Regions from separate parts of the Fictibacillus sp. 7GRE50 genome, predicted to be linked through region 2. Evidence: riboswitches for the same ligand, from Rfam matches in the RefSeq annotation. Region 2 holds a riboswitch; the other holds the start of a gene.
The links. A riboswitch is a leader RNA that binds a small molecule or an ion and turns the genes downstream of it on or off. The one in region 2 is predicted to bind S-adenosylmethionine.
Positions count from the first base shown of each region.

Region 1: another riboswitch for S-adenosylmethionine. It lies ahead of IHV12_RS05135 (sulfite oxidase-like oxidoreductase); the one in region 2 lies ahead of IHV12_RS11730 (homocysteine synthase).

Region 1 covers NZ_JACZDW010000001.1:1,057,533-1,060,947, forward strand. Annotated here, with positions in the region: gene IHV12_RS05125 (S8 family peptidase) at 1-671, shown strand, start outside; gene IHV12_RS05130 (hypothetical protein) at 1,090-1,305, shown strand; SAM riboswitch class I at 1,370-1,477, shown strand; gene IHV12_RS05135 (sulfite oxidase-like oxidoreductase) at 1,545-2,249, shown strand; gene IHV12_RS05140 (hypothetical protein) at 2,280-2,570, opposite strand; gene IHV12_RS05145 (hypothetical protein) at 2,748-2,939, shown strand; gene IHV12_RS05150 (vWA domain-containing protein) at 2,991-3,415, opposite strand, start outside.
Region 2 covers NZ_JACZDW010000003.1:94,398-97,812, reverse strand. Annotated here, with positions in the region: gene IHV12_RS22665 (YezD family protein) at 4-99, opposite strand; SAM riboswitch class I at 447-551, opposite strand; gene IHV12_RS11735 (sulfite exporter TauE/SafE family protein) at 765-1,664, shown strand; SAM riboswitch class I at 1,707-1,811, shown strand; gene IHV12_RS11730 (homocysteine synthase) at 1,928-3,241, shown strand.

The DNA.
Region 1 (3,415 bases), on a different contig from region 2:
ACTATGTAGATGACGATAACGATCCATTGGATGAGAACGAGCACGGTACACACGTTGCGGGTATCGCGGCTGCGAACACAAATAACGGTGTGGGAATCGCGGGTCTTGCTCCAAAAGCTTCTATTCTAGCAGTTCGTGTTCTTGATGCGAACGGCAGTGGATCACTCGATGACGTCGCTCAAGGCATTCGTTACGCAGCTGATCAAGGTGCGCAAGTTATCAATTTAAGTCTTGGTGGAGCAGGCGGCACACAGACTCTTCAATCCGCAGTTGATTATGCATGGGGCAAAGGTTCTGTAGTCATTGCTGCTGCAGGAAATGAGGGTGTATCTTCTCCTAGCTACCCTGCTTATTATACGAACGCGATTGCAGTTGCGGCTACCGATCAAAACGACCGTAAAGCTTCATTCTCAAACTTCGGTACGTGGGTTGATATCGCAGCGCCAGGTGTTAACATCTATTCAACAACACCAAATAACCAGTATGCGAGTTTCTCAGGAACGTCTATGGCATCACCAGTTGTTGCGGGTGTAGCAGGACTTCTTGCGGCTCAAGGTAAGAGTGCTTCTCAAATCCGTGCAGCGCTTGAAAACACAGCTGATCCTGTATCCGGAACAGGCAGCCAGTTCCAAAACGGACGCGTAAATGCAGCGGCGGCTGTTCAGCAGTAATTGATATAAATAAAAATGTTCCCAAACCTCTGGAAGTTAGTGTTTATAACTTCTGGAGGTTTTTTATTTTCCTTTTTTCATAGATGCTGTTAACGACTGTTATCCACACTTAACAACTAAATTGCATTTGTTAAAACTCCCTTCTTCATGAAGACAATTTCTGTAGAGTTAATGCATTTTTGTTCATTTGCTTCTTCGAGAAGTTGATTGGAGTGTAAGGTGCGAGACTCCTGCGGGACAGGTGGGCAGGTGAGACACTTAAGAGTGAAACGAACAAATGTGGCTCACCGCCTGCCCCGCGGAAAGCGAGCAACCTGGAGCGGAAATCAACCTCTATCTTAAACATCGATGAATACGAAAACAGCTTTCATGAAAAACTGTTAACAGAAACATCTGTAAGATGCGGAGGATTTCAGCTATGTTTGGTCTTGGTAAAGGTAAGCAAAAGAAAAAAACGTCTCAAGGTTCTGGCAAGAGTGAGTCGACTGAATCAGAAAAAAGGCAGAGTGAAAAGGAAGCCGAAGAAAAAATCGTCTACTTTTTCTTGATCAGTACAGCGGTTTTTGGCGTTGTCGTTCTGTATCTAGGCATTTCTCGCGAGATGTCTTTTGTGGCTGATCTCATTTCAAGTTGATTTTTCATGTCCTGAATGTATAATAGTTGTAACTTACATATCGTTTTTAAGCCGATTAATCGGTCTCTTATTTCGAGCAGGCGGAGGGAATTAGCCCTATGAAGCCCGGCAACCACCTATTTTGTTAGGCACGGTGCTACATCTAACAGTTTTACAGACTGAAAGATAAGAGGATGTGAACACAACCACTCGTCCTCTTTTTTTATAAAAGATGGCGTTTTTTGTTTTTGCTACCTCAAATGGAATCAATCGTATTAAAGAAAGGGTGTTCATTTATGGACCTTAACAAAGCGGATCGCATTAAAAAGATGCGTGTCCCACAAGTCGATGAAAAACTAGGAAACCGCTTGCCTCCTGGGCAGGTTGAAACAAAAAAGTTCCCTATTCTTCATGAGGGGGAGGTTCCTGTTTACGATATGAAAAAATGGTCGTTATCTGTAGAAGGACTCGTAGGAAAACGTGTCGAATTTAGTTTTGAAGACATCATGAAGATGCCTCAAACGACAGTAGTACGAGATATTCACTGTGTGACGAGATGGTCACGGTTCGACAATGCGTTTGAAGGTGTTAAATTTACGGACTTTTTAAAGCACTTTGATGTGGATCCAAAAGCAAAGTATGTGATGGTCCACGCTGATTACGATTATACGACGAATGTTCCTCTCCAAGATTTGTTGCGAGACGATGTCATTCTTGCGCACTCTTTTGACGGCAAGCCGTTAACGGAAAAGCATGGATTTCCGCTGCGTCTCATCGTTCCGCATCTTTATTTTTGGAAAAGTGCAAAGTGGATTCGTAAGTTCGAGTTCTTAGAAGAGGATCAGCCAGGCTTTTGGGAGCAAAACGGCTTTCATATGTATGGCGATCCGTTTAAAGAAGAACGATTTTCGAGCGATGAATTTGAGATGCCTGAAGATGAGTGGAAAAAGAAAGAGTATGATTGATCCCAAATGAAAAATTAGGGGGAAGTCCGTTTATTTTCTTCCCCTCAGCATTTTAATCTCATTTTTTAACGCTGTAATCTGATCTTGGATGTCTTTCATCTGAGCTTCTTGTTCTTGCTGGTCTTTTAGATCCTGCGCTTGATCGAGGTACACTTGTCTGAGAGCGATCGCTGCACTGAACGTAGCTAGAAAATCCCCCGCGGTCACAAGCGTTGAAGCGAGTAAGGCGAGTTCTGCAGCAAACGTGGTACCATCTTTATTATTTGCTAAATATTCTTCTTCTGCTTCTGCTAAAATGACGTCTACTACACGTTGATTCACATCATTCACTCCTAACACCTGAATTAGTAATACTATATGCGTTTGCCCTATTTGCGGTGCCCGATGTTATCCTTCATATCCCGATTTTCGAACACATAAAAATTCGGCTTTTTTCGTGAATTGTTCTTAATGTATAGGCATTTTGTCCGATATTATCCTTACTAGGGAGGTTTGGCGATGGAACAATGGCTGTCTTTTCGTATTCCGTTCGATATCATTTCCATTTACATCTTACTTGCCGCGATTATTGTGGTCGGCATATTTTCAAGCGTACTTCGAACAGCCTTACCAGAATGGTCTGTCAGGATCTTTAGCTACACGGGGTTTGTTGGAGTAATCTTTGCTTGGCTGAAGCTATTGGAGTATTGATACATACATAAAAAACGCCTTGGGGTGAGCTGACCCAGGCGTTTTGGCGTTTTATAAAGATTTGAAAAGTAGCTTACGAAGTACGGGCATCAGATAGTCGACAAGCTCTGAAGCACTTGGCACAACTACATTTTGCGGACCATAGATATTCTGCATCAACTTCTCTTCTTCCTCTGTGATCTCTCCGTTTGCGATGAACATACCAATCGTTTCGATCCCAAGCTTTCTTGTACGAGTAACCGCTTCGTGTGTATCGAGTACGCCATGCGATTCATAATCGAAAGCCGCTGGTTCACCGTCTGAGAAAACGAGCAGAATCTTTTGCTGCTCTGGTCGTTTTGCCAGCTCTTCTCCCATACGTCGGATGGAATATCCGTCACGGTTATCTTCTTGTGGTTCGAGCTGTATGATCGGCGCTCCCGATTGATGCAGAGAGTTACGATAGGAGATCACTTCATGAAAATAGTTCGGCTGAT
Region 2 (3,415 bases):
GAATTATTTAATTCTTACCTTCTCGTTCTTTTCAAGCTGAATCACTTTTCCATCTTGAACGACTAAAGTGATTGATCCAAATTTAATACTGCTCAGCATTTGTTGAAGCTGAGGAAGAAAATCGTTTGCACTATTTTCGTTCGCCACTCCACTGCCTCCCTTTCTAACATTCATATCTTTTCAAAGGCTCTTTCAAAAAGTTGTTGTTTTTTGTTGATTTATGTTTTGGCTTCATTGAAAAGTTGATTGGAGTGCAAGGTGCGAGACTCCTGGGGGATCAGCGGGACAGGTGAGACACCTAAGGACACAAAGTGTCGAGGTGGCTCACCGCACGACCCCCGGAAAGCGAGCATCCTGGAACGGATATCAACCACTTTCAAGAGCAACAAAAGCCAAAAAACAAAAAAACCTTCCCATTTCGGAAAGATAGTGGAGGTAAACATATTACCTTATCTTCCAAAATGTAAATACATTCTGCTGGAGTTAGCACCTTACAATCGCAGGTTGCCGGGTTTCATCGGGCCAGTTCCCTTCACCACTCTGGATAAGAGTTTAAATTTTATAAAATCATAACATATCTGAAAATGATATCAAGACCTATTTTTTCATTTTTCTATTTTTACAAAAAATTTAAACAAACAGTTGACTTTTTATGTTTTTGAATCATATAGTATTAACTAAAATTTAATCTGTATCGCTGATCGGTAAACCGAAGGCTCTTAACACTACTTGTTAAGGGCCTTTTTATTTTGAGGAGGAAAAGTATGAAAAAGTTGATTGTATTAGCTCTAATTGGTCTTTTTGCACAGTTGATTGATGGATCACTCGGTATGGCTTATGGAGTTACATCTACATCTTTGCTGTTAGTAGCTGGAATTGCTCCTGCAGCTGCATCTGCGTCCGTACATCTTGCTGAAGTCGTTACCACTGCGGCATCCGGCGCTTCTCATATTAAGTTTGGAAACGTTGATCGCCAAGTCGTTACTCGCTTAATTCTGCCGGGTTCAATCGGCGCATTTGTAGGTGCTTGTTTTTTAAGCAACCTTCCTGGAGATCTAGTAAAGCCATATATCTCTATCTTTCTAATTATCCTTGGAATTTATATCTTATATCGTTTTCTGTTTAAACTTGGAGAAAAGAAAGCAACAGCGAATGGTACACCATTTACGAAGAAACAACTTATTCCACTTGGATTATTAGCAGGTTTCTTAGATGCTACAGGTGGAGGAGGCTGGGGCCCGGTCACCACTCCAGTCCTAATGGCAAAACAAGACATGAAAACCAGGAAGGTGATCGGTTCTGTAGATACAAGTGAATTTGCTGTAGCAGTATCTGCATCAGTCGGATTCTTCATCGCACTCGGCTGGGAACAAGTTGAATGGCTATGGGTAGGTGCATTGATGCTAGGAGGAGTGATTGCGGCTCCTATTGCTGCATGGCTAGTGCGACTCATTCCCTCTCACATACTCGGAGTACTTGTTGGTGGATTGATTATTATCACCAATACCCGCACCCTTCTTCATACACTAGGGGTTTCACATAACATGTTGTTACCAATCTACTTTGTTCTTGCTGCTTTTTGGGCGGTTGGAGTTATTTATGCAGTTAAAAGTAATCCGGAAAATAAAAATCCGAAATTTTTAAAAAATTCAGTTGACTATTGATAATGACCTATGTATTATAAATCTTAATTCAATATTCAAATCTTCTTATCCAGAGAGGCTGAGGGACTGACCCTATGATGCCCGGCAACCAGCGGAAACGCATGGTGCTAATTTCAGCAGAACAATTAATGTTCTGAAAGATGAGACTTCGATCGGGTGAAATCATCGGGACCTCTTCTTTTGGAAGAGGTCTTTTTTTCTGGGATAAGTTGAAACTGAATGCGATTGGATACAAAAAAATGACGTTGAGGAGAGATTTGAAAATGACTGATCAAAATGCAAAAAGACAGTATGGGTTTGAAACGATTTCATTACATGAAGGTCAAAAAGTTGATCCGACTACAGGAGCTCGTGCTGTTCCGATCTACCAGACCACTTCCTATCAGTTCAATTCAACAGAGCACGCAGCGAACTTATTTGCCCTAAAAGAGTTCGGAAACATATATACGCGTTTGATGAATCCAACGCAAGATGCGTTTGAACAGACCATTGCAAAACTTGAAGGCGGTGTTGGTGCTCTTGCTCTTGCTTCTGGCCAGGCTGCCATTACAAATGCTATATTCAATATCGCTGGCTCTGGTGATGAAATCGTCGCTTCCACCTCTCTATATGGTGGAACGTATAACCTGTTCTCTGTCACTCTCCCCAAGCTCGGCATCCAGACACAATTCGCTGAAATTGATAATCTTCAATCGTTTAAAGACGCTATTACAGAAAAAACAAAAGCCGTATACATTGAGACCATCGGGAATCCAAAAATCGATGTAGCCGACATTCAAGCGATTGCTGACATCGCACATGACGCAGGAGTTCCTCTTATTGTAGATAATACGTTGGCTACGCCTTACCTTTGTCGCCCAATCGAACATGGAGCGGATATCGTTGTTCATTCTGCAACAAAGTTCATCGGAGGACATGGTACTTCAGTAGGTGGAGTTATCGTCGATTCTGGAAAATTTGATTGGAGCAATGGGAAATTCCCAGGCTTGACTGAGCCAGATCCAAGCTATAAAGGAATTGTGTATACGGATGCATTTGGTCCACTTGCTTATATTCTAAAAGCACGTGTTCAGCTGCTTCGAGATCTAGGTTCGTCTATCGCACCGTTCAACTCCTTTCTATTTATTCAAGGATTGGAAACACTTGCTCTGCGTATAGAACGTCATGTTGAAAATACATTGAAAGTAGCGAAGTTCCTAGAGAGTCATCCATCGGTCGATTGGGTAAATTACGCAGGGCTTCCAAGCAGCCCTTACTATGAACTTGCCCAAAAATACCTCCCTAAAGGCGCGGGTGCAATTTTAACATTCGGGGTTAAAGGCGGTGTAGACGAAGGTAAAAAGTTGATCGAAAATGTTAGCATCTTCTCTCACCTGGCAAACGTGGGAGATTCAAAATCATTGATCATCCATCCAGCTAGCACCACTCATCAACAACTATCTGAAGAAGAACAAAGAAAATCAGGCGTAAGCCCAGAACTAATCCGTCTTTCGATCGGAATTGAAACAGTAGATGATCTAATCTATGACTTAGATCACGCATTAAAAGCGATCTCACTTTCTCCAAGTGGATTGTAGATTACAACGATTAAGCTGTTCAAGAAATCCTTTGAGCAGCTTTTTTGTTGCCAAGACTCTTCTCCTGTTAGCGAGCACCTTAAACGGAAATCAGCTTTAAGAACAACCTTGTATACAGATACAGCTTTGTCATAAATCAGTTTCTCCTTACAAATACTATTGGTAACAAATTTT